Thiorhodovibrio frisius: one gene and its partner. Each later gene encodes a partner of the first gene's protein in a complex. Links are inferred from orthologs where the notes say so. Each region holds a gene or a part of one and is shown on either strand. Other genes may lie near its edges.

Region 1 (17,009 bases):
GGGTGCCGGAGGTTCTGCTCAGTGGCGACCATGGCGCCATCGCGCGCTGGCGGCGTCAGCAAGCGCTGGGACGGACCTGGCTGAGGCGCCCGGATTTGCTCGCGAAAATGACACTTGATAACGACGAGCAGCAGTTGCTGCAGGATTTTATTCAAGCTCGGCAGGCCGCCGCGCTGGATTCAGGAGAAATCGAACCATGAGTAATGTAATTCTTGAGCTTGAGCGCGAGCAGATGACGCGCGAGATTCCGCCCTTCGCCCCAGGCGACACCGTGGTCGTGCAGGTGAAGGTGACCGAAGGCAACCGCGAGCGTCTACAGGCCTTTGAAGGCGTTTGTATCGCCAAGCGCAATCGCGGTCTCAACTCCGCCTTCACACTGCGCAAGGTCTCGCATGGCGAGGGCATCGAGCGAGTATTCCAAACCTACAGCCCGGCGATTGCCGACATCAATGTCAAGCGTCGCGGCGATGTGCGCCGGGCCAAACTCTATTACCTGCGCGATCGCTCAGGCAAGTCGGCACGCATCAAAGAAAAGGTCTGACACGCCGCTCCAGCAATGGCGGCCAGTCAGGCTTAAGGGTCCCAGGTCGCTTGCGCTGGCGCCATTGCGGCTTCCAGTCCGGCATCCAGCGTGCCACTGCCAGAGACCTTCTACTGGCACGATTACGAAACCTGGGGTTCCGACCCCCGGCGTGATCGCCCCTGCCAGTTCGCCGGACTGCGTACCGATGCGCAGCTGAACGAACTCGGCCCAGCCGAGCCACCGCTGGTGCGCTACTGCCAACCGGCGGATGACTTTCTACCCGCTCCAGACGCCTGCCTGGTCACCGGCATCACCCCGCAACTGGCCGCGCAGCAGGGCGTCAGCGAGACCGCTTTTGCCGCCGACATCCAGCAGCAATTCGCTCGTCCGGGCACCTGCTCGGTTGGCTACAACAGCATCCGCTTCGACGAGGAAGTCACGCGCTCCCTCTTTTATCGCAATTTCCTCGATCCCTATGGGCACAGCTGGCGCGACGGCACCTCGCGCTGGGATCTGATCGACCTGGTCCGTCTTGCCCATGCCTTGCGCCCCGAGGGGATCGAATGGCCCCGGCATCCGGGCGGAGCGACGTCCTTCCGGCTTGAGCATCTCACCGCAGCCAACGGCATCGCACACCAGGGCGCCCACGACGCCCTGGCCGATGTGCGCGCCACCTTGGCGCTGGCGAGGCTGTTGCGTGACGCCCAGCCGAGGCTATTTCACTATGGCCTTGAGCTGCGCGACAAGGAGCGGGTGCGCGAGCTGCTCAAACCCGGCCAGCCGGTGCTGCATGTCTCCTCCAGATATCCCGCTGAGCGCGGCTGTATCGCGCCAGTCATGGTAGTAGCGCCCACGAGCGCCGAAGACCGCAGTGGTGTCATCTTGTGGGATCTGCGCGAAGACCCCGCCGAGCTGTTTGCACTCGAGGTTGCAGAGATACGCGAACGCGTCTTCACCCGCGCTGAGGATTTGCCGCCTGGTATCAGGCGCCTGCCGCTTAAGAAGCTGCGCCTGAATGCCTCGCCCATGGTCGCGCCACTGTCAACCCTGCGCGCGGACGCAGCCGAGCGATGGTTGATCGATCCCACCCAAGTCAAGCAACGCTGGCAGGCATTTCATGCCAATGCCGAGGCTGTAGCACGGGTAGCAGAGAGGGTGCGCGCGGCCTTTGCACGACATGGTTTGGATGCGGCTCAAGATCCTGACCACGCGCTTTACGCCGGCTTTTTCCCGCCCGCGGATCAGCGCCTAATGGGGCGGGTGCGGGCCATGTCACCGGCGGAGCTGGCGGGAGCGCGGCTTAAGTTTCAGGACCCGCGACTGCCTGTCTTGCTATTTCGCTATCGGGCGCGCAACTGGCCTGATAGCCTGAGCCCGACGGAGCGCGCGACCTGGGATGCATGGCGCATACGACAGCTAGCAGACGAATCCAGCGGCTGCGGTCCGAGCCTGCGTCAGTATCGCCAGCGTATTCGGGAACTCCGCGACGAGCATCGCGGCAATGCCGCGACCGAACAGCTGCTCAATGCGCTGGAAAACTGGCCGCGCGAGATTGGCGTACCAGATTCAGTCACCAGATCAATGTGATATCCAGCTCAGTCTGATCCCCAGTTCAGTCTGACGCCCTGTTCAATGGGATGGCCGGTTCAGATGCCCGGTTCAACGTGCCCCATGGTGAAGATAGGCCGCCCGAGAGGGTGCCTTGACGATAATCCCGGGGATGGCGGAAATGCCGACGATGGCATCGACGCCGCCGAGTTTGACTGCCTCTTTCGGCATGCCGTAGACCACACAGCTGGCCTCGTCCTGGGCGATGGTCAGGGCGCCGGCCTCGTGCATTTCCAGCATGCCACGGGCACCGTCGTCGCCCATGCCGGTCATAATGATGCCAATGGCATTTGGGCCGGCCGACTGCGAGGCTGAGCGAAACAGTACATCCACCGACGGGCGATGGCGGCTGACCAGTGGCCCGCCCTTGACCTCGGCTACATACTGAGCACCACTGCGGCGCAGCAGCATGTGAGAGGTGCCCGGGGCGATCAGCGCCTGGCCAGCAATCACCCGGTCGCCGCTCTTGGCCTCGCGCACATGAATTTGGCACAAGCTGTCGAGGCGCTCGGCAAAAGCAGCGGTGAAGGCCCCCGGCATGTGCTGCACCACCACAATGCCCGGTGCCGTACGCGGCAAGCGTGTGAGCACATACTCAAGCGCCTGGGTGCCGCCGGTCGAGGTACCAATGGCAATAACCCGGTCGGTCGTGGTTGCGAGCGGTTTGAAGGCGCGATCAGCGACGACAGAATCCGCGGCCAACTTGGGCGTGGGCTTGAGCGTCGCCGCTGCCGAGCCCCCGTGACGCGTGACTTTATCCATGCGAGCATGGCTGGCACCGCGAATTGCATCGCCGAGTTGGGTCTTGGATTCTTCCAAAAACTGGCGCAGGCCCACCGTGGGTTTGGTGATGATGTCCACCGCGCCAGCGCTCATGGCCTGCATGGTGATCTCAGCACCCTTGCCAGCCAGCGTGGAACAGATGATCACGGGCGTCGGACGCTCTTTCATCAATTGCCGCAGGAAGGTCAGCCCATCCATGCGCGGCATTTCGATGTCGAGCACAATGACATCAGGCCAACCTTTCTCGAATGCTTTGTGCGCGAAAATTGGGTCGCGCGCGGAGCCGATCACTTCAATGCCGGTCAGCGTATTGAGCTGCTCGGTCAGCACCTGCCGGACGACAGCAGAGTCGTCAACGATAAACACCTTAATGGTCATGCGAAGGTTGCTCCTTTAATGAGGGTCTGGAGCACCAGAATCATGTGCATTTGCATTGAATTACCAGAACTCGACGCTGCTTTTCTCGTGTTGATGTTTGAGTTCCTTGTCAAAGTATTGCTTTTCTTCAGTCAGTATGCGGCTGGCGCGCTTAATAGGAATGCGTCTTAAGTACACCGAAAAATCGCTACTCTCGAAACGAATCTGTCGGCCCATGTCGCCGCCAAAGTCCTGCGCAACTAGGGGAATACGATCCTGGGCCAGAAAACGCTGGACGAAATCGATATTGATCTTGCCAATGCTGAAACGATCCGGCAATTCATTCAGCCGCGTGGCGAGCACATTGCCGCCGCCAAAGGCCTTGGCACGCAGATTGGCGCGACGAGCGCCAATTTTCAGCATGTCGTTGATCAGCAACTCCATGGCGCCGAGACCATAGCGCCCGGCATCCGAGGCCAGCGGGGCCTCCTGGCTCGGGTGGCGCGTGGCGAGCAGAAAATGATTCATGCCAACCACGCGCGTTACCGGGTCGTACAGACAGACCGAGACACAAGAACCGAGCAGGGTCGAGAGCACAATGGGGTTGCGCGACACATGATACTCTCCGGCGTGAATCACGCGCTTTTCAATCGGTTTCTTGTGCGCGGGGGATGTTGCTGCGTTCATGCGGAGCAGAATGAATAAGCATGCGATCAGGCAAGAAACTAATGCACCGGCTTGCGAAAGATCGAGGGCCCAATGGTGGTAAGGTCGGTCTTAATGCCGTGCAAGGATTCAACATGGCTGATAAACAGATACCCGCCCGGAGCAATAGAGCGACTCAGGCAGTCGAGCACCAGCTGTTTGGTGGCCACGTCAAAATAAATGAGTACATTGCGCAAAAATACAATCTCGAAGCGCCGGCCATCATCCCGGGGCTTTTTCAGATTGCGTTCCTCAAAGCGGGTGCGCGACTTGAGCTTGGGACTAACCAGCAGATTGCCCGCCTGCGCCCGCACGCCTTTCAGGCAATACTTTGATAGCCATTCGGGCGGGAGATTCTTGGCACGCTCGAGTGGATACATGCCACGTTTGGCGGTAGCCACCACCTGAGAGTTGATGTCGGAGCCGAGAATATCCCAGTCGCTGCGCCCCAGCGTCTCGGCCAGAACCATGGCGAGCGTATAGACTTCCTCGCCGGTCGAACAGGCCGCGCTCCAAAGATGCAGGGTGCGATTGCGATACTGAGGCAGAATCTTGGCACGCAGATAGTCGAAATGCGCGGGTTCCCGATAGAAATAGGTCTCGTTGGTGGTCAGCAGGTCGACCAAACGCCGCCGCTCTTCTTCCTTGCCAGCCTGAGAAATGAGGTCAATATAGGCATCATAGCTGCGCAACCCGTAGTGACGCAGCCGCTTTTGCAAGCGCGAGCTGACCAGTTGCCGCTTGTGCGGGGCGAGGTTAATCCCCGCCTTCTCGTAAATAAACTGGCGGAACCGTTCAAAGGCTTTATCGGAGATTGGGTCGAGTTCGGCCAATGCCTCAATCGCCGGGTTGTCTTGCTTGGCCGTATTGCGATCAGCTCCCCACATTCTGGCCATCCATGCCTGCCCCCTCAACGATCTTTTTCAACGCGGCCAGCTCCTGGATCGACAGCACATTATCGATGGCCAGAATAATCACAAACACATCATCGACCCGACCCATGGCCTCGATGAAGTCGGTGCGGATCTCCGAGCCGAACTCCGGTGCCGGTTTAACATCGTCGCGCGGAATATCAAGGATATTGTTGACTTCATCGACCAACATGCCGAGCACATGACTGTCGCCGTCGCTGTGCGTCTTGACCTCGACCAGCACAACACAGCTGCGCTTGGAGACAGTCAGCGCGCCGCGATTGAGGCGCGCGCCCAGATCGACCACCGGAACCACATTGCCCCTAAGGTTAATGACGCCTCGAATATAGTCCGGCGTCATCGGTACTTGGGTGACTCTGGGCGTCTCGATGATCTCTTGCACGGCATCAATGGACATCGCCAGCCGCTCCTCGGCCACCGAAAAAGTCAGATACTGGGCGGCGTCTTCAGCGACGCCAGTCTGATCGCTGCCGGGCCTCTTGGTTGCGGTAGCTGTCATCGGGTTCTCCGCCTAGAAGCGCTCAAAGTCCTGGGAGTCCAGATCGTCACCGCCACTCGAGAAGCCATCATCGCCACGCGAAGCGGCAGCAGGCTTTGGCGCCGGGGCTTTTTTGGCCGCGGAGCTCTGGCGCTTACCGCCAGCGGAGAGCTTGAAGAAGGCCATGGTCTCCTGCAACTGCGCGGCCTGACCGCTGAGTTCCTCGGCCGTCGCTGCCAACTCCTCAGAGGAGGAGGCATTTTGTTGCGTGGCCTTATCGAGCTGCCCCATGGCCTCGTTGATCTGCCCGATACCCGAGGCTTGCTCGCCGGAGGCAGCGGTAATTTCTTCCACCAACTCGGCGGTTTTGACGATGTTGGGCACCATCTGCTCGAGCACTTTTCCCGCGTCCTCGGCAATGGAGACGCTGTTGGTGGCGAGCTGGTTGATTTCTTGCGCCGTCACGCCGCTGTTCTCAGCGAGCTTGCGCACCTCGGCGGCCACCACAGTGAAGCCCTTACCATGCTCACCGGCGCGCGCGGCCTCGATGGCGGCGTTGAGCGCAAGCAGATTGGTCTTGTAGGCGATCTCCTCGATCATGCCGATTTTGCTGGCGATTTCCTTCATCGCCGCGACCGTGCGGGTGACCGCCTCGCCGCCCTGGCGGGCTTCGTCGGCCGAGCTTCTGGCGATGCCGTTGGTGACCCGAGCGTTCTCGGTGTTTTGCTGCACCGAGGCATTGAGCTGCTCGATGCTGGCAGTGGTTTCCTCGACGCTCGCGGCCTGCTCGGTCGCGCCCTGGCTAAGCGCCTGGGCGGTGGAGCTGACTTCACTAGAGGCGGAACTGAGGTTATCCGCACCGACCCGCACCTCGCCGACAATCTGCTGGAGTTGCTGCACCATGCCGTGCATGTCGCCATAAACACCGCGCAAGCCTTGCTGGTCGAACTCGATGCCGAGATCGCCGTTGGCAACGCGCTTGGTGACATCTGCGATGACGGCAGGGTCCTTGCCCAGTTGTGCCATGACGCCGCGGATGATCAGCCAGGCGATGACGATGCCGAACAACAGGGCAATGGCAGACAGCACTGAGATGATAAAGACAGCGCGCTCGTTGGCGGCCTGGACCTTGGGGCCAAGCTCGTCCATCTCCTTGATGATCGCGACCTTGATCTCATTGAGCAGGGCCGCAAATTCGGGGCCGAGAACGTCGAGCGTGTTGACCACGTGGTCGTTACGCGTGTCGATGGCTGTCACCAGACCGGTGAAGTTCGAAGCATATTCCTTCTCCAGCGTCCGGATATTGGCGAGAATGCTGCGCCGGGTGGGGTTTTGCAGTCCTCGGTCGAGCACGTCGAAAGTCTGCGTCGCCTTTTCCAACTCTTGGCGCACGCGGTCCTGGCTTTCCTTGAGGTTATCATCGACGTATTTCATCACATAGACACGTGCAAGCAGGACGTGGCGCAAGGCCGCAGCCGCATCGCTTGCGGATTCCGGGTCGCCATCGCGCAACGCGGTCTCGAAGATTTCCGTCAGGCCCTGCTCAATTTCCTGTCCGAGCTTGGCCAAGACCTCATTAACCAGGCGGTTGCGGTTGGCCATTTCCACTTCAACCGCTTTGAAGGTCGTAATGTAGGTCTCGATTTGTGTCTGAGCTTCGCGAATCTTTGCTTGGCGCTCGGGATTTTTGATCTGGCCCTCGGCCTCTCCGAGCAGACGCACGGTCTCCTGCGCGTACTGGTGGAACTCGGCCTTGTCCTTGTCGCTGCCCTTGGTGATCAGGAAGTCCTTGACGTTCATGCGGCCCATCAGCATGGCTGCCTGCAACTCGCCTAGAAGGTTCGCGTTTCGGGCTTTGCGGCGATACTCGCCGAAGTCGGTCGAAGCGTTGTTGATAGTGACGTACGCAAACCCGCTCACGATGACGAGCAGGGCCAGGACGATACCGAAGCCAAGAATGAGTTTTTTGGCCATGGTCAAGGAGCTAAGCATCGAATTCTCCGGCTCTAATTAGGAATAACACAGACAAATCATGAAAGGGTTAAGTGTTTAACACCGGGAGCGACTCGGGTTCTGGTAATAGATCCCGCCCAGGCCACCAGTGGTGGCAAACTGACTAGTTGGCAGTTCGCCGATGCGTTTGACCGATATTCGCCAATTCGCCCACGTCCAGAATGAGCGCGATATCGCCGGTACCAAGAATAGTGGCTCCGGCGATACCATGGAGGTTCTCGAACAGGTTGCCAAGGGGCTTGATGACGGTTTGCAGCTCTCCAAGCAGGGTGTCCACGACCAAACCGAGCTTATGATGGCCAAAGCGTACCACCACCAGGCTCTCGCGTGTGGACTTACGTTCGTCAGCATTGCAGCGGAACAGCTCAGTCAGGCGGATAAAGGGCAGCACTTCGCCGCGCAGGTTGACGTAATGCTCGCCATTGCGGTTGGTAGTGGCGGCTGGATCGACCTCCACGCATTCCGACACCTGAGACAGCGGGATCACATATTGTTCCCTACCAGCCCCGACCAAGAAGCCATCGATAATCGCCAGGGTCAGCGGCAGGATGATGGTGATCTTGGTGCCCTTGCCCCTTTCACTTTCAAGCTCCACCGAACCGCGCAGGGCCTCAATGTTGCGCCGCACCACGTCCATGCCCACACCGCGCCCGGACAGGTTGCTGGCGGTATCCTTGGTGGACAGGCCGGGCTCGAAGATCAGTCGCAGAGTTTCCTCATGGCTCAGCACATCCTCGGGCTTGACCATCCCTTTGGCCTCCGCCTTGGCGCGGATGCGTTCGGCGTCAAGGCCGGCACCATCGTCTTTGATCTCAATGACGATATGGCCTGAATCATGAAAGGCATTGCACAGGATGGTACCAGCGGTCGGCTTGCCGGCGCGTTGTCGCTCCTCAGGCAACTCGATGGCATGGTCAATAGCGTTGCGGATCAGATGGGTGAGCGGATCGGTGATTTTTTCAATCAGCGTTTTGTCGAGTTCGGTCTCACCACCAGTGATGACTAGGTCGATCTCCTTGCCAAGATCCTTGCTGGAGTCACGCACCACCCGGCGAAAGCGTGACAGGCTGTCGCCGATCGGCACCATGCGCAATTGCAGGGCGTTGTCGCGGATTTCCTCGACCAAGTAGTCGACGCCATCGACGACCTCTGCCATGTCCTCGATACCATGGCGCTCGACCATCACCCGAATGGCGGCGCTGCTGGTGACCAGCTCGCCAACCAGGTTGATCAGGTGGCCGAGGCGTTCGGCATCGACACGGATAAAGCGGTTTTCATCCTGGCGCTTGCGCGCGGCTTCCTGCGTCTTGACCGCTTGCTCCATCAGCGCCGGTTTGACCGCGCCCTGTTCAACCAGGATCTCACCCAAGGGGCGCTTCTCTGCGGCGGTCTCTTCTTCACTCTCGGTGGGGGCGCCGATCCCTTGCAGGGCGAGACCACGGTCAAGTTCTTGTTGCGTCAGCGCGCCGATCTCGACCAACATCTCGCCGATGCGGCTGATTTGATCGTCCGGCAGGCGATGCAGCATCTCGAGATACTTGTCCTGCGCTGTCTCGGGGGGCAAGATGCGGATGTCGCAGTCATCTTCGGCAAAGTTGAACACATCAGCGATGGCGGCCTTGTCGGCCTCGCTACGGAAACTGATGCGGAAACTCAGGTAGCAGCTCTCGGGGTCGATGTCGGAAGGATTCGGGGGCCAGATCGGGATGGTGGCGACATCGACAATATTGCCGAGCGAGCTTAGATAGCGCAGAAACGACAGTGGGTCCATGCCGTTGCGCAAGGCATCGGGGCCAAAGTCCAGCGCGATGATCCAGGCATCGCTGGCCATCGGCAGATATTTGGGCGCGTCGCTGTCGTCGCTCGCGCTCGCGGCCGCTGGATCTTGTGTTGACGCGCCTTTGGCGGAGCCGCTGGCAGCGGTGCCCGATCCGCCGCCGTTGCGCGCGGCCAGTTTTTCCACCAGCGTGGTGCCAGCTTCGATCAGCGCCGGATCCAACTCCAAGCTCTCTTCGCCATCGCTGGAAACGATGGCTTCGACGAGATTACCGGTATGGTCTCGGCATTCGAACAGAATGCTGACCAGCTGGTCGGTCATAGGTTCGCGCCCGGAGCGGACCTCCTCCATGACCGACTCGATTTCATGGGTGAAATTGACGATGGGCGTGTAGCCAAAAACCCCGCCAGTGCCCTTAATCGTGTGCATGGCGCGGAAAACTGCGTTCAGCGATTCGTTATCGCTGGGGTTGGATTCGAGCGCGAAGAGCGCGTCCTCCATTGTGTGCAGCAGTTCCTCGACTTCCTCGAGAAAAGCTTGCCGGGCGGCATCCATGTTCATGTGCTGGCCTCCGGCTGAGCAGGCGTCGGCACTCCAAAGGTCCGCTTGAGGAACAGCATATTGAGCATATCGTCGACTGTTTCGCTGACACTGGCGATTGAGAACGCAAGCCCATGGGCGTCAGCCTCAGACTGGGCGAACAGCAGCAGTTGCAGTCCAGCGCTGTCAATCTCCGTCACCTGGGACAGATCGAGGTGGATCGGGGAGCGTTGGTCGAGGACTTCTTTCAGCCGCTGAAAGTTGGCTGCCGCACTATAGATGGTCATCTCGCCTTCGTAGACAAGGGTGTCCGCCGAGGGTGTGGGTTGGTCGGTCGTCATGTCGAGCAGCTCCGAAGGCCTATGATCCTTGCAGTGGCTTGGGTCAGCCTCGCCGTTTTGGGGTTCTTCTCATTGTGTCGGTAAGCTCGGCAGACAATCCCGGCTAGTGTGCCCTGGGCCGGTGGTTGACTGGGAGCTTCCCGCTCAGTTAGGGGCTCAGTTAGGCGCTCGAGTCAAACGGAGACCTCGCGAGGCAGCCTCTTGTAAAAGCCTAGTTACAGCATAGACGGTTTTTCGACCTTTACCGCGCCCTTAAGTGGCGCGGGCGCGAAAACAGATCAGGTTCGTCGCTTAATAGCCACAAGCCCGCGATCTGGCTGAGCATCGCCCACCCAGCACGTTCATCAGGCTCGCCAGCCTCACCCTGCCCATCAGGGCAGCACCAGTTTCGAGACCGCGTCAAGCAGCACGGGTGGCTGGAAGGGCTTAACCAGCCAGGCCTTGGCACCGGCAGCTCTGCCTTCCGCTTTCTTCTCCGGCTGGCTTTCCGTGGTCAGCATCATGATCGGCGTGAACTTGTAGGCGTCGAGCTTTTTGACCTCGCGCACCATGGTGATGCCGTCCATGTTGGGCATGTTCACATCGCTGACGATCAGATGCACCTTCTGGCCCTTTAGCTTGGACAGGGCTTCTTTTCCATCCCCGGCTTCGATCACATCGTAGCCAGCGCCTTTGAGCGCGATACAGACGACATTCCGTAACGAGGCGGAATCGTCAACCACCATGATTGTCTTGGCCACTGCAAATATCCTCCCAAGTCAGAAAAATCAGCTTACTCGCGTCTGTTGCAGAATTAGGCCAGCCATGGACCGGGGCGGACCTCCGGTGACCCAGCAATGGTGACGTGCCGCTGGCGCACAAATTCCGCACTGCGTTCTCGTTGTTTAGGTTGATGTCGGTTTGCTATCAGTTGCCGGGCTGCTGTTGCTAGCGCCGGTCTGTGATGATTTGGCTTGTTTGTGCGTTGTTCATGTCCCGCTCATCAGCTGACCTGACCGCCAGTCTGGCTGCTGAGGTTCCCGTCGCTGGCGCGTGATTATACATGCCCGCGATTATACATAGGGGTCAACGAGCAGAAAATATAGCGGGGTGTTCGCATGTTGCCCTGCTGGGGCGCGCGTACCCATGTTCATCTGTTATACAATAACAATTTGCGGGATGCTTTCTCGTACTTTTGCAGATCAGGAGTCCTTGCGGGGGGAGTTGTCGTGATCATCAATCTCAGGCTTCAAGGAGGTTGCATCCGGGCCAGTGTCTTTGCCCTGCCCTCTAGCCCGCCTCCATGCGCTCCGCGCCGGACGCACCAATCGCTGACCTTGGCGCTTCAGCCTTTCGCCCTTCTACCTTTTGCCCTTCTAATAGTCTTGCTAGCTGCCGTCTGGCCTGCCAGCACCATGGCTGAGCCGGCTGCGCGTTTGCGCGTGTTCGCGAGCGTCCTGCCAATCCAATACTTCGCGCAGCGAGTCGGCGGGGATGATGTGGAGGTCGAGGTCATGGTGCTGCCGGGACAAAGTCCGGCCACCTACGAGCCGCGCCCGCAACAGGTCGCGGCCCTGGCGCAGACCGATCTTTACCTGCGCATCGGCGTCCCTTTTGAAGACGCCTGGATGCGCCGCATCCGCACCGCTAATCCGCGCATGGAGGTCCTGGACCTGCGCGACGGCCTTGAGCTGCGCCCGATGGCTGCGCATCACCACAACGACACAGATGCAACCCAGGCTGAGCCGCACGCCGCACCAGAGCACGCGCCCGATCATGAGCATGGTCAGGAACTCGATGCCCACGTCTGGACCAGTCCGCGCCTGGCTCGCCAGATGGCGGTGCGCATTCGCGAGCGCTTCAGCGCGCTTGATCCCGAGCATGCCGATAACTACCGGCAGCATCAGCAGGCCTTCGATCAGGAACTCGCGGCGCTGGATGCGGAGCTTGACGAGCAGCTGCGGGGGCTCAAACAACGCGCCTTTCTGGTTTATCACCCGGCCTGGGGCTATTTTGCCGATGCTTATCAGCTGCAACAGATTCCGGTGGAGTTCGAGGGCAAGGAGCCAGGGGCACGCCAGTTGGCAGCCCTGATCGAACAGGCGCAGGCTCTCGACATTGAGGCCGTGGTGGTACAACCCCAGTTCGACCAGCGCGCAGCCGAGCGGGTGGCGCAAGCCATCGGCGGGCGCCTGGCCAGTGTCGATCCGCTCTCGGTGAATTATGCCGAGAACCTGCGCGCGCTCGCGCGGGTCATTGCCGGTCAGCCAACGGCGGATGACGATTAGCGGTTGGCTGATAGGCAATCACAATGAACACGGCTCCCAAGCTTGAGTCTGAGCCTGAACACAGCGCTGACGCCGAGGTGGTGATTTCCGCGCAGGCATTGTCTTTCTCCTACGATGCCGTGCGCGTACTCGATGCCGTGACGCTGGATGTCAGACGCGGCGAGTTTCTTGGCCTGGTCGGCCCTAATGCCGGTGGAAAAAGCACCCTACTCAAGCTGATTCTTGGCCTACTCGAGCCGACCGCCGGGCGCCTCTGGGTGCTGGGTCAGGCACCCCGCCAAGCGCGACGGCGCATCGGCTATGTACCACAGTACCCGGCCTTCGCGCGCGATTTCCCCATCACCGTGGCCGACGCGGTGCTGATGGGTCGGCTGGGTACCCGGCGACTGATGCTGCGCTATGCGCCCCAGGACCGCGCGGCCGTGACCCGGGCCTTGCGCGAGGTCGAGGCCGAAGACCTCGCCCGCCGTCCCATCGGCAAGCTCTCCGGCGGCCAGTTGCAGCGGGTTCTCCTCGCGCGTGCACTGGTCGGCGAGCCGGAGATTCTGATCCTCGACGAGCCCACCGCGAATATCGACCAGCGCGTGGAAGGGGAGATCTTCGAGCTACTTGCGCAATTGAACGCGCGCATGACCATTCTGGTGGTTTCCCACGACATCGCCTTCATTTCCGGCTATGTCAGCCGAGTCGCCTGTCTTAACCGCACCCTGGTGTGCCATACCACCGGCACGGTCGACGGCCGCGTCATCACCGACCTCTATGGCGAGCGAGTGCGGGGGATTTTGCATGATCACGCATTCTGAACCTAAGGCTCATCGCGAGGCACCACCGCAGAGGATGAAGCTGTTGTTTCACCCTAACGCATTCTGGGCTGACCTATCTGGGGTCGAGAGGATGTGCTCCCCTAGCAAGATCGCAGGTATTGGCGCATGACTGAGTTCTTCGGCGCCCTGACCCAGCACAGCTTTCTGCAACAAGCCCTGCTTGCCGGCCTGCTGGCGAGCCTTGGCTGTGGTCTGATGGGGCCCTTTGTGGTCGTCAAGCGCATCACCTTTCTCGCCGGCGGCATTGCCCATTCGGTGCTGGCGGGCATGGGCGCCGGCGTCTATTTCGGTTTCGATCCGCTGCTCGGCGCCCTGGTGGCAGCGGTGATCGCGGCTCTGCTGATCGGCTGGGTGCGCCTGTATTCCGATGTGCGCGAGGACACCACCATCGGCGCTCTCTGGGCAATCGGCATGGCGGTCGGCATTCTGTTCATTGCCGCGATACCTGGCTATACCTCGGACTTGATGAGCTTTCTCTTCGGCAACATCCTGCTGGTGCCCAAGCGCGAGCTGCTGTTCATGGGGCTGCTCGATACCGTGCTGCTGATCAGCCTGACCCTCTTTTACCGCCAGTTTGTTGCCCTGGCTTTCGATGAAGAATTCGCCCGTCTGCGCGGTATTCCAGTCGGGCCGCTCTATCTGGCACTACTGGTGCTGGTCGCCATTACCGTGGTGCTGATGATTCAGGTCGTCGGCCTAATTCTGGTCATCGCTCTGCTCACCTTGCCGGCCGCCATCGCGGGACTCTGGACCAGCTCGCTGGCAATGATGATGCTACTGGCGACCCTGCTCGGCGTCCTGCTAACCAGTGGCGGCCTGGCACTGTCCTACGCACCCGATTGGCCGGTTGGGCCAAGCATCATCGTGCTGGCGGGCAGCGCCTACATTGTGGCCCTGGTGGCCCGGCACCTTTGGCAAGCCTGGCGACGGCAGTCGACACTGGCCAGCGGCGGCGGCAGCGCCTGGCGAGCCGGAGAGCAGCATGACCAGGTGTGATTGGCACCAGAGCCCAGATCGGTGCATTCCATGACGGATCACCCGTTAAACAGCTGCAAGGGCAAGGCAACCGAAGTTGACCGGATGCTGCAACTGGCCGAACGACGATGCCATCAACAGGGGGCGCGTCTGACTGCGCGCCGCCGCCGGGTGCTGGAGATTTTGTGCCAAAGCGAGCGCCCGCTTAGCGCCTACCAGATCCTCGAAGAGTTACGCGACGGCGCGCCCTTGGCCCCACCGACCGTCTACCGCGCACTGGATTTTCTCCTCGAGCAGGGCCTGATTCATAAACTCGAGACCCTGCATGCCTTTGTCGGCTGCAACCACCCGGATCATCCGCATGCAAGCCAGTTTCTCATCTGCGCCGACTGCGGCGGGGTCACGGAAATCGAGGACGCGAGCCTGAGCGACAGTGTGCAAGTGGCAGCCTCGCGCAGCGGCTTCAAGCCAAGGCGCTCGGTAGTCGAGGTGCTTGGCTTGTGCGCCTATTGCTCGGAAACCCAAAGAGTCGCGTCCACTGCAAGCGAGGCAGATGGCAATGAGAGATAACGGCATGAACAAACACGGGCGCACGGCTTTGCTGCTTGACGTTGCGCTGGCTGTTTTACTGACTGGCCTAATGGGGGGCTGCGGCGAGCACGAACCTGAACAGCGCGGCGCATCGGCCGAGGAGCTGACCTGGGACGACCTGCTGCCCGCCGACTGGCAACCAGAAAAACTGCTTGAAAACTTCAATGCCGAAGACATCGCCGACGAAGACCCACGCGCGGCGGACCTGATGGAAAAGCTCGCGGCCCTGTGGAAAGAAGCTCCGGTGGTGCCAGGGCTCAACGGGCGTCAGGTGCGCCTGCCTGGATTCGTGGTGCCGGTCAACCTTGAGGCCGAAGACATCGATCAATTCCTGCTGGTGCCCTACTTCGGTGCCTGCATCCATGTCCCACCGCCACCGGCCAATCAAACCGTCTTTGTCACCACCCGGGAGAACAAGCCCTATGTCGGCGCACTCTTCGACACCGTGTGGGTCGAGGGCAAAATGCAGGTGGACAATGTCGACAGCGCACTCGGCAGCGCCGGCTACCGCATCGACCAGGCGCGAGTCACGCCCTACGAGACCAACGAATAGTGGCCATGGCTGAGTAGCCACCTTTGAAGGGCGTAGGCGCGATCAGCATCTGTCTGGACATGACAGCAACGACGGCTTTGATCCTTTGGGGTGACGCGCCAAGGTACCCAGTCAAGCGGCTTCGGCGAGCTGATCGAGCAGGCTTTGCGGGCTCAAATCATCGATCCCCGGCATGAGTTTATCCATGGTGCGCACAAGGGCGCCGATGTCGCTGTCGCGCACAATCGCTTTGACTTCGAGCAGGGAGCCGGGCTGCATGCTGAGTTCGCGCAGGCCAAGGCCAAGCAGCAACCGGGTATAGCGGGCATCGCCAGCCATTTCACCACACATGCTCACCCGGGTGCGGGTTTTGGCCGCAGACTCGATGATGTGGCGAATCAGGCGCAGCATCGCCGGATGCAGGGGCTCGTAAAGATAGCTGACGGAGTCATCAAGGCGGTCGATAGCCAGAGTGTACTGAATCAGGTCGTTGGTGCCGATGGACAGAAAATCGAGCCGGCGCGCCAGGGATTCGGCCATCAGTGCAGCCGCCGGAACTTCGATCATGCCGCCGATGGGCATGAGCGGATCGAAGGCAAGCCCCTGATTGCGCAGCATGCGTTTGGTGGTCTGGATGAGCCGCAGCAGGGTGTCGACCTCGTTGAGCGTGGAGATCATCGGGACCATCAGCCGCACCGGGCCGGCTGCGGAAGCACGCAGAATGGCGCGCAGTTGCGGCAGGAAGAGGTCGGGCTCTTTTAAGCACAGGCGGATGGCGCGCAGGCCGAGCGCCGCGTTAGTCAGCGGCGGCAGGCGATCGGACAGATACTGGATGTTTTTATCCAGCCCCAAATCCAGCGTGCGGATGGTCAGCGGCAGGCCGTTCAGTGCCTTTAAGATGCCAAGGTAATCGGCGAGATGTTCTTCCTCACTCGGCGCCTGGGTGTGGTTGAGATACAAGAATTCGGTCCGGTAGAGGCCGACGCCGGATGCGCCGTTTTGTTGCGCCGCAGCGCTGTCCTCGGGCAGTTCCAGATTGGCCAGCAGCACCACGGGCACGCCGTCGCGGCTGGTCGAGGGGCGGGTGAGCAGCTGTTTGAGCGCAGCGCGGTGATGTTCGGCGCTGCTCAGGCGGCGACGGAAAAACTCGAGCGTCTCAGGATCGCTGGTAGCCAGGATGCAGCCAGTCTCGGCGTTGACCACGAGTTGTTCGCCATGGCGCAAGCCCTCGGTAGCGCGATGCACGCCCATGACGGTTGGAATATCCAGGCTGCGAGCCAGGATAGCCGTGTGCGACATGGGCCCGCCATGCTCGGTCACAAAGGCCGTGACACCGCGCTGGCGCAGCAGGATGGCATCGGCCGGCGTCAGGTCATCGGCGACGACCACGGCGCCTTCGACATTATCGGTGGCAAGATCGGGGTTGACCTGCTCGACGCCGCTCAGAAACACCTGAATCTGACGCACCACATGCTCAACATCGTCGCGCCGGGTGCGCAGGTAGGGGTCATCCATTTCGTCGAAAACCTGCACCAGGGTGTCGCGCTGTAGCTTGAGCGCCCAACCGGCGTTAAGGTTTTGATCGCGAATCAAATCGCGGGTGGCGTCAACCAGTGCTGAGTCGGTAAGCATCAGCAGATGGGTGTCGATGAACTCGGCGATGTGCGTCGGGGTGTCGGCCGGGATCTGTTGGCGAATGCGCTCGAGATGGCGGCGGGCGGCGTCGAGCGCAGCGTCAAGGCGACGCAGTTCGGCGTCGGGGT
Region 2 (8,292 bases), 2.3 Mb from region 1 along the record:
GGAGCAGGCCGGGCTGCCGCTCGATGCGGTGCAGGTGATCGCCACCACTGATCGCGCCGCCGTGGGTGCCATGCTGAGTCGGCCGGAATACGTCGATGTCATCATTCCTCGCGGTGGCAAGGGGCTGATCGAGCGCATCAGTCGCGAGGCGCGTATGCCGGTCATCAAGCATCTCGATGGCATCTGTCATGTGTATATCGACGATCAAGCCGATCTCGACAAGGCGTTTGCCATCGCGCTCAATGCCAAGACCCAGCGCTACGGCACCTGCAACACCATGGAGACCCTGCTGGTGGCCGCGCCTGTGGCGGCAGATATTCTGCCGCGCCTGGCCAGCGCGCTGACCGAGAAGGGTGTTGAACTGCGCGGCTGTGCTGAGACCTGCCGGCTGATCTCCGCTGCTGTGCCCGCAACCGATGCCGATTGGGACACCGAGTATCTGGCCGCCATTCTGTCTATTCGGGTCGTTTCTGGCTTGGATGCGGCCATCGACCACATCGAGTGCCACAGTTCGCGCCACACCGACAGCATTGTGACCGAAGACTACAGTCGCGCCCGGCGCTTTTTGCGCGAGGTCGATTCCAGTTCGGTGATGGTCAATGCCTCCACCCGCTTTGCCGACGGCTTCGAGTACGGTCTAGGTGCCGAAATCGGCATTAGCACCGACAAGTTTCATGCCCGCGGCCCGGTTGGACTGGAAGGTCTGACCAGCCAGAAATTTGTCGTGCTCGGGGATGGTGAGATTCGCGCTTAAGCTGTCTGGCCCATGATCGGCATCTTCGGCGGCACCTTCGATCCGGTCCATTTTGGCCATTTGCGCCCGGCGCTTGAGGTGCATCAGACGTTGGGGCTTGAGGAGTTGCGACTTATCCCGCTCAATCAGGCTGTGCATCGTGCCCAGCCGGTGGCCTCGGGTGAAGCGCGCCTGCGCATGCTTGAGGCCGCAGTCGCCGATCAGCCGGGGTTCTTTGTTGATCGCCGCGAGCTTGATCGCGCGGGCCCCTCGCGCACGCTCGATACGCTCTTATCCCTGCGCGCGGAGTTCGGGCAGCAGCGTCCATTGTGCCTGCTGATCGGCGGCGATGCCTTCGAGACCTTTGCCGACTGGCACCAACCTGAGCGGATTCTGAAACTGGCGCATCTGGTCGTGATGCGCCGCCCGGAAGCCAGCGAGCCCAGTGATCCGCGCCTGCACGCCATGCTCGCTCGGCAGCGCACGGCTGAGGTTGAACGACTGCGCCAAACACCGGCTGGCGCTATCTGGTATCAGCACGTCACCCAGCTTGCCATCTCCGCCACCGCCATCCGCGCTGCCCTGGCATTGGGGGAGAGTCCACGTTATCTGCTGCCAGAGCCGGTTTTTGCGATGATTCGCGCGACGGGGATGTATGCATCGGAAAGATCTGGCGGGGATTTCGATGCGGCCCGGGCTGACCAGACAGACGACAGACTAAGGTGATTTCGGAAAAATGATGTCCCAAAGCAGCCAGCTGAGATATTTGTTTACGGAAACGACCTAAAAAGGAATGTCGTCGTCGAAAGGTTCATCCAAACCTGGTCCGGATTGATCGGGGGGCGGTGCCGGAGACTGGGCTGGTTGCTGGTTGGGGTATTGGCTCGGATATTGGCCGGAGTTTTGGGGCGCCGGAGCTTGCTGTTGAGGAGATTGCTGGTCAGGATATGGGGCTTGCGCATAGGTGGTCGCAGCGGCTGTCCCAATGCCGGGGGCCGGGTCGCTCGTCCAGCTGCCGCCGGAGTTGTCGGCGCCATAATCGCCGCCACTGGGACGGCTGTCGAGCATCTGCATGCTGCCGGTCATGTCGACAATAACCTCGGTCGTATAGCGGTCCTGGCCATCTTGGCCCTGCCATTTTCGTGTTCGCAGCTTGCCTTCGATGAAAACCTTGGAGCCTTTGCGCAGATACTGCTTGGCGATTTCGGCGAGTTTTCCGCGAATCACGATGCGGTGCCATTCGGTGCGTTCCTGGGGTTCGCCGGTGTTGCGGTCTTTCCATGACTCGCTGGTGGCGATGGACAAGTTGGTTACTGCATCGCCATTGGGAAAGTAGCGAATCTCGGGATCATTGCCGAGGTTGCCAATAAGAATCACTTTGTTGACGCCACGGGAAGCCATTTGCGTTCTCCATCTCCGTTAAGTAAATCTGTGCTCATCTTGCCGAATGGGCTGGCGTATTGTCCAGTGGCTGGCTGACCCTGGCACTCAATCGATGAAGATCTGCGTTGTTGCCTGGCTGCCGGCCGCGTCGATCAGCAGAACCCGGGCGAATCCGCGACCGTCCGGGTACCAGCGACTGGAGCGCGCAAAGGCGTCGCTTCTGATCGGCTGACCATTGATGATCCAGCGAAAGGGTGGCTGACCGCCTCGGGCCTTAAGAATTAGTGCCGGCGGCGAGCTGGACGAATTGGCGGCATTGAGATCGATACGGGCGCCATCTGGTGGGTAGGCGATCTGTACTTGGGGCGAGGCGAATCCGTGCGCACTGCGGCTGCCGACTTTCTGCAGCGGTGACGGGAGCTGGTCGCTGCTAAGTTGCAAGATTCCAGGTGGCGCGGCGGGAAAGGCAGTGGGTCGGCCCAGACGCGCAAAGGCATCGACGAGGATTGGCACGGCGACGCTCGCGCCGGTCAGTTCGGTGACTGGCGCGCCATCGGGGCGGCCGGCCCAGACGCCGACAACATGGCGCCCGTCGAAGCCGAGCGCCCAGGCATCGCGATAGCCGAATGAAGTTCCGGTTTTGACCGCGATGGCCGCTGCTCCCCCGTTCGTAGCATTGGCGCCGGACAGAATGGAAGTCAGGTACCATGCGGCGCGCGGGTCCAGTACGGGCGTTGGTGGACTCGGGCGCCGTGTTGGCGAAGTCGTGGAGAGTGCGCGTTGTTCGCTCAGGGCAACGGGCTGTCCGCCGCGGGCAATGGCGGTATAGAGGGCCATCAGATCGCGCAGGCGCAGACCGACACCGCCAAGCGCGATGGCCAGACCGGCGGGGCGGTTGCCAGGGAGTTGCGGCGCGGCACCCGCGCGCCTGAGTCGCGCCAGCAGCCGCACCGGGCCGATGTGCTCGAGCATAATGACCGCAGGGACGTTGAGCGAGCGTTGCAGCGCCTCGCGCACCGTTACTGTGCCGGTAAAATCGCCATCGAAATTGGCCGGGGCGTAGTCACCGAAGCCCATCGGGCGATCCTCGATCAGGCTTTCGGGGTGGGCGATGCCAAGCTCGAACCCAAGGCCATAAATGAGCGGTTTCAGGGTCGAGCCGGGGGAGCGCACGGCGTCAGTCATGTCGATGAAGCCATCGCGCGCGACATCGGTGTAGCCGGCCGAGCCAACCGATGCCAGCACTTCACCGGAACTGTGCTCGACTACCATGATGGCTAGGGAAACAGACGGGGCGAGGGCAGTAGCATGTTCCCTGGCCAGGGTTTCAAGCGCCTGTTGTAGCGGGGCCGACAGGGTGAGTTGCAGCACGGGTGCATCGGGCAGGCGCCGCCACCAGTATTCGGCGCGATGGGCCGCGAGTTGCGGGAGTGGGCGGCGCTGGCGCGGGACAGCTTCCTGCATGGCCTGTTCGGCCAGTTCTGGGCTGATGATTCCGCGCGCGGCAGCGCGGGCGAGCACCCGGTTGCGCGCGTCCCTGGCCGTCTCAGGGAAGCGATCCGGGCGCCGTCGCTCCGGGGATTGGGGCAGGGCAACTAGCAATGCGGCCTCGGCTGCGCTCAGGCGGCGCGGTTCCTTGCCAAAATACGCCAGACTGGCGGAACGCACCCCTTCAAGATTGCCGCCATAGCCGGCGTGTTGCAGATAGGCTTGTAATATCTCCGTCTTGCTAGCCGAGCGTTCAAGCGCAAGTGCCCCTAGGACCTGCTGCCATTTTCCGCTCAGCGAGCGGGTGTGGCTCTGCTCGAGCAGACGCACAAGCTGCATGCTGAGCGTGGAGCCACCGGAGACGATGCGCCCTTCGCCCAGCATTTGGGTCAGGGCGCGAACCATGGCCGCCCAGTCGACACCATGGTGGGTAAAGAAGCGGCGGTCTTCCCACACCAGCAAGAGGTCGATCAGCTGGGGATCGATGTCCTTGAGGCGCAGCGGCAGGCGCCAGCGTCCATCACTGACCGGAGCGGCGCGCAAAAGCTGGCCGTCGCGATCAAGAATAAGCCTTGAGACCGGGGTGGTCAGTTCGGGGGGCGGTTGCAGGCGACTGGCGATGCTGAACGCCCCCAGCAAGCCGAGTATCAGAATAAGGGCCGTAGGCAGCCCGTAGTGCTGAAGGACGCGTGCGATCATTTAATTACAAAACAGATAATTAAAGACATTTATTGAGATTGATTCTAGATAATTGGCACGCGTTGGCAGAAAGTTGCACAATCATCCATCATTTACCGGCGACAATCCACCATCCACTAAGGGCAGCAGGCATGGCCGATTTTCTCACGCTGGGCTGGCAGGGCATCTTTACCCTCGGCTTGGTTCTGGTGTGTTTTACGCTTCTTGCAAGAACGCGCATTGCGCCCGACATCGTCACCTCAGGCGTGCTGACTCTGCTGCTCGTGTCGGGCATTCTGACCCCGATCGAAGCCCTGGCTGGTTTTTCTAACCCTGGGATGCTGACGGTTGCTGTGCTCTATGTCGTGGTCAGCGGACTGACCGAAACCGGCGCCGTTGGTTGGATCAGTCAGTCGTTGCTCGGGCGCCCGCGCGGAGCAACCGGCGCGCAACTGCGTCTGATGCTTCCGGTGGCGGGCTTGAGCGCTTTTCTAAACAATACACCTGTCGTTGCCATTTTCATTCCCGCAGTCACCGAGTGGGCCAAACGCAACCGTCTGCAATTATCCAAACTACTGATTCCATTAAGCTATGCCAGCATTGCCGGGGGTGCCTGTACCCTGATTGGCACCAGCACCAATCTGGTGGTCAATGGGCTCTATGTGGAGCGCACCGGCGCGGCGGGCCTTGGCTTGTTTGAACTAGCCTGGATCGGGCTGCCGGTGGTGGTGACAGTGGTGCTGTTTCTGGTGCTGGCCGGGCGCTGGCTGCTGCCGACGCGGCCAGCGACGGTGGCGGCGTTCGAGGATGTTCGCCGCTACACGGTCGAGATGCTAGTCGAGCCAAACAGTCCGCTTGCCGGCAAGCGTGTCGAGCAGGCAGGGCTGCGCCAACTACCGGGGCTGTTTTTGATTGAAATCGAGCGTCAGGATCGAATTATCCCGGCGGTTTCGTCCCAGGAGTTGCTGCACCAGAATGATCGGCTGGTGTTTGCAGGCGTGATCGACTCGGTGATGGATCTACAGCGCATTCGCGGTCTGGTGCCGGCGACCAATCAGGTGTTCAAGCTCGACGGACCTCGGCGTGATCGTTGTTTCGTGGAAGTGGTCTTGTCGAACAAATGCCCTCTGATCGGCCAGACAGTGCGCGAGGGCCGTTTTCGCGCCCGCTACAATGCGGTGATCATCGCCCTGTCGCGCAATGGCGAGCGGGTGTGCGGCAAGATCGGCGATATTGCCTTGAGCCCGGGCGATACGCTGTTACTCGAATCGCACCCGGAGTTTGTGCTGCAACAGCGCGATTCGCGCGATTTTCTGGTCGTCAGTCAGCTCGGCGATCAGCACCCGCTCAATCACCAGCGTGCCCCCCTGGCCATCACCATTGTCGTGGCCATGGTGGCAGCGGCCGGTTCTGGATTCTTGAGCATGCTCGAGGCCGCGCTGCTGGCAGCCGGAGCCATGATCATGAGCGGCTGCACGCCAGGACGGGTGGCTCGGCGCGCGCCGGATCGGCAGGTGCTGACGGTGATTGCGACATCCTTCGGTATTGGTGCCGCACTCGAAAAAACCGGGGTTGCGACCCTGCTGGCAGGCTCCTTGATTGGGCTTGCCCAGGGTGGTCCCTGGCTGTCGCTGGTCCTGGTGTTTGTCGTCACCGCTCTACTGACCGCCGTGGCTACCAACAATGTTGCGGCGGTACTGGCGTTTCCGATCGCGCTGGATACGGCCATGCAGATGGGGGTCGATCCAACCGGCTTCATGGTGGTCGTCATGATCGCCGCCTCGGCCAGTTTCGCCACGCCCATCGGATATCAGACTAATCTGATGGTGTATAGCGTCGGCGGTTATCGGTTCTCGGACTTTGTCCGCGTCGGCACGCCTCTGACGATGCTGGTGGGGCTGGTGACCATTTTGCTGGTGCCGCTGATCTGGCCGTTCTGAGTTCTTCCGGAGCCGACAGGCATGCAAAAAATCTGCCTTTAAAGCATACTCTGTGCCGGAAGGCAGCTGCCTGAGGAGCGTGCCCCTGGCTCCTCGATTCAGATTATTTCCGCATTTAACCTGCGCCAGGTCAGTTTTTTTCTTAACACCCAATTAGCAAAAGGTTAATATGAGGGGGTGAGCCATAGCGCTCCAAGTCCGTCGCTCGATCGATCCCTCGTTCAGGCATCCGCCGTACAGGCTCGGTCTACTTACCATCGATCTCTTCATGGGAGGAAATTCCATGTCCCAGTCGCCAAGCACCGACGCATCAACCGGATCTTCGTCCGCCAAGTCCAAGGGCGGTGGCTCCATGCTACTCGGCCTGATGCCGTTATTGGTTCTCTTCGGTGCCACTGTCCTGCTTTATAACCTTACCAGCGGAGGCTTCTCCGAGGCCTTCATGTACTGGGAATATTTCATGGGCTTCATCGCGCTCTACTTTCTGTTTTCCGGGTGGAGCCAAGCGTATCTTAATGGGAATTCCAGCCTGTGGTACCTGATCAGGCAGTGTGTCCATTGGGGTGCCTTGTTCGCTTTAGTCTATGTGCTCAATATCCAGGGTATCCGCGAACTGATCCCGGATCCGCAATACACCATTTTGTTGCTGTATCTGATTGCTTTCACCACCCTGCTCGCGGCTATCCAGATGAATATCAAGATGATTTTCTTCGCCGCGTTTATGGTTTTCGTCGCTTATCTGATCGCTGTTCCAGAAAACAATCCGGCCTTGATCAAGCTGGGCGAAGCCTTTCAGGTGGCTGAAGCGCCTACCAAGCCCCTCATGATGACTATCTGGGTGGCTGTGGCCGGCTTTGTTGGTACTTTGTTTTTCAAAGCATCAATGGGCGGCGCCATTTCCGCCAAGCGTGCTGCTAGCAAGCATTAGCGGATTAGCTAAATAACCGCGTCACGGCTGCTCGCGTGGCGCGGTTATTTGTTGGCTTGTGAGATGTCTTCCACTTGGCCCGCTTAGGTATCGGCTGGCCTCTTCTGGGATGCGCGTCTGGTTCTGAAAAATCCCCGCAAGAGTTCGCCGCAGGCATCGGCAAGGACGGGCCCGCGACACTGAGTGCGGTGATTGAAACGCCCGTCTGCGGGCAGCAGATCAAAGCGGCTACCACAGGCGCCTGCCTTGGGGTCCGTGGCACCAAAAATCACAGTCTCCACCCGAGCATGGATGATGGCACCGGCGCACATGACGCAGGGCTCAAGGGTGACATAAAGGCTGGAACCTGGCAGTCGGTAATTGCCACGTCGGCGTCCGGCATCGCGCAATGCCAGAATTTCGGCATGAGCGCTTGGGTCGTGCAGTGTGATGGGGCGATTCCAGCCCTCACCAACAATTTCCCCATCAATTACCAGCAGAGCGCCGACAGGCACTTCCCCCTCATCGGCGGCCCGCCCGGCCAAGGCAAGCGCCCGCTGTATCCAGCGATCATCCTCCACTGCGCAGGCCGTTATCGGTCAACTGCGGCTCCCTTCCTATTCCCATTCAATGGTGCCGGGAGGCTTGCCGGTCACATCATAGACGACCCGGGAAATGCCGGCGACCTCATTGACAATTCTGTGACTGACCTGGGCAAGAAAGTCGTATGGCAGTTCTGCCCAGCGGGCGGTCATGAAGTCGATGGTTTCGACCGCGCGCAGCGCGATCACATGCGCATACTGACGGTTGTCTCCAACCACTCCGACTGAGCGCACTGGCAGAAAGACCGCAAAGGCCTGGGAGACCTGATCGTAGAGCCCGGCGCGGCGCAGTTCTTCAATAAAAATAGCGTCTGCCAGCCGCAGCCGATCAGCATAATCCTTGTGGACTTCGCCCAGGATGCGCACGCCGAGACCGGGGCCTGGAAAGGGATGGCGATAGACCATGTCTGCCGGCAGGCCAAGCTCTAGCCCAAGCTTGCGCACCTCGTCTTTGAACAACTCCCGCAGGGGTTCGAGCAGTTTCAGCTGCATGCGCTCAGGCAGACCGCCGACGTTGTGATGGGATTTGATGACTTTAGCCTTGCCTGTGCGGGCGCCGGC

The links.
Region 2: the proteins of sbcB (region 1) and ssb are in contact, whole or in part, in a crystal structure (PDB 3C94), measured with the Escherichia coli proteins. The link is inferred for Thiorhodovibrio frisius from one-to-one orthologs.

Annotation. Positions count from the first base shown.
Region 1 is NZ_CP121471.1:5,030,755-5,047,763, forward strand. The notes cover bases 1-2,870. They hold sbcB (exodeoxyribonuclease I), read left to right. Parts: upstream 1-631; coding sequence 632-2,110; downstream 2,111-2,870. Other genes in these bases: trmD (tRNA (guanosine(37)-N1)-methyltransferase TrmD), read left to right, coding at 1-200; rplS (50S ribosomal protein L19), read left to right, coding at 197-541; Thiofri_RS22930 (protein-glutamate methylesterase/protein-glutamine glutaminase), read right to left, coding at 2,183-2,870. Outside these bases: more of Thiofri_RS22930, read right to left, coding at 2,871-3,292; Thiofri_RS22935 (chemotaxis protein CheD), read right to left, coding at 3,353-3,958; Thiofri_RS22940 (CheR family methyltransferase), read right to left, coding at 3,997-4,863; Thiofri_RS22945 (chemotaxis protein CheW), read right to left, coding at 4,850-5,407; Thiofri_RS22950 (HAMP domain-containing methyl-accepting chemotaxis protein), read right to left, coding at 5,420-7,378; Thiofri_RS22955 (chemotaxis protein CheA), read right to left, coding at 7,503-9,737; Thiofri_RS22960 (STAS domain-containing protein), read right to left, coding at 9,734-10,057; Thiofri_RS22965 (response regulator), read right to left, coding at 10,429-10,797; Thiofri_RS22970 (metal ABC transporter solute-binding protein, Zn/Mn family), read left to right, coding at 11,452-12,324; Thiofri_RS22975 (metal ABC transporter ATP-binding protein), read left to right, coding at 12,348-13,127; Thiofri_RS22980 (metal ABC transporter permease), read left to right, coding at 13,254-14,144; Thiofri_RS22985 (transcriptional repressor), read left to right, coding at 14,175-14,693; Thiofri_RS22990 (DUF3299 domain-containing protein), read left to right, coding at 14,698-15,267; ptsP (phosphoenolpyruvate--protein phosphotransferase), read right to left, coding at 15,379-17,009. UniProt on the Escherichia coli protein: Degrades single-stranded DNA (ssDNA) in a highly processive manner.
Region 2 is NZ_CP121471.1:2,724,088-2,732,379, reverse strand. The notes cover bases 326-3,158. They hold ssb (single-stranded DNA-binding protein), read right to left. Parts: upstream 2,135-3,158; coding sequence 1,517-2,134; downstream 326-1,516. Other genes in these bases: pbpC (penicillin-binding protein 1C), read right to left, coding at 2,222-3,158; nadD (nicotinate-nucleotide adenylyltransferase), read left to right, coding at 767-1,459; Thiofri_RS12655 (glutamate-5-semialdehyde dehydrogenase), read left to right, coding at 326-754. In the rest of the region: more of Thiofri_RS12655, read left to right, coding at 1-325; more of pbpC, read right to left, coding at 3,159-4,303; Thiofri_RS12635 (SLC13 family permease), read left to right, coding at 4,435-6,222; Thiofri_RS12630 (hypothetical protein), read left to right, coding at 6,506-7,150; tRNA adenosine(34) deaminase TadA, read right to left, coding at 7,234-7,710; guaA (glutamine-hydrolyzing GMP synthase), read right to left, coding at 7,747-8,292. UniProt on the Escherichia coli protein: Plays an important role in DNA replication, recombination and repair. Binds to ssDNA and to an array of partner proteins to recruit them to their sites of action during DNA metabolism. Acts as a sliding platform that migrates on DNA via reptation.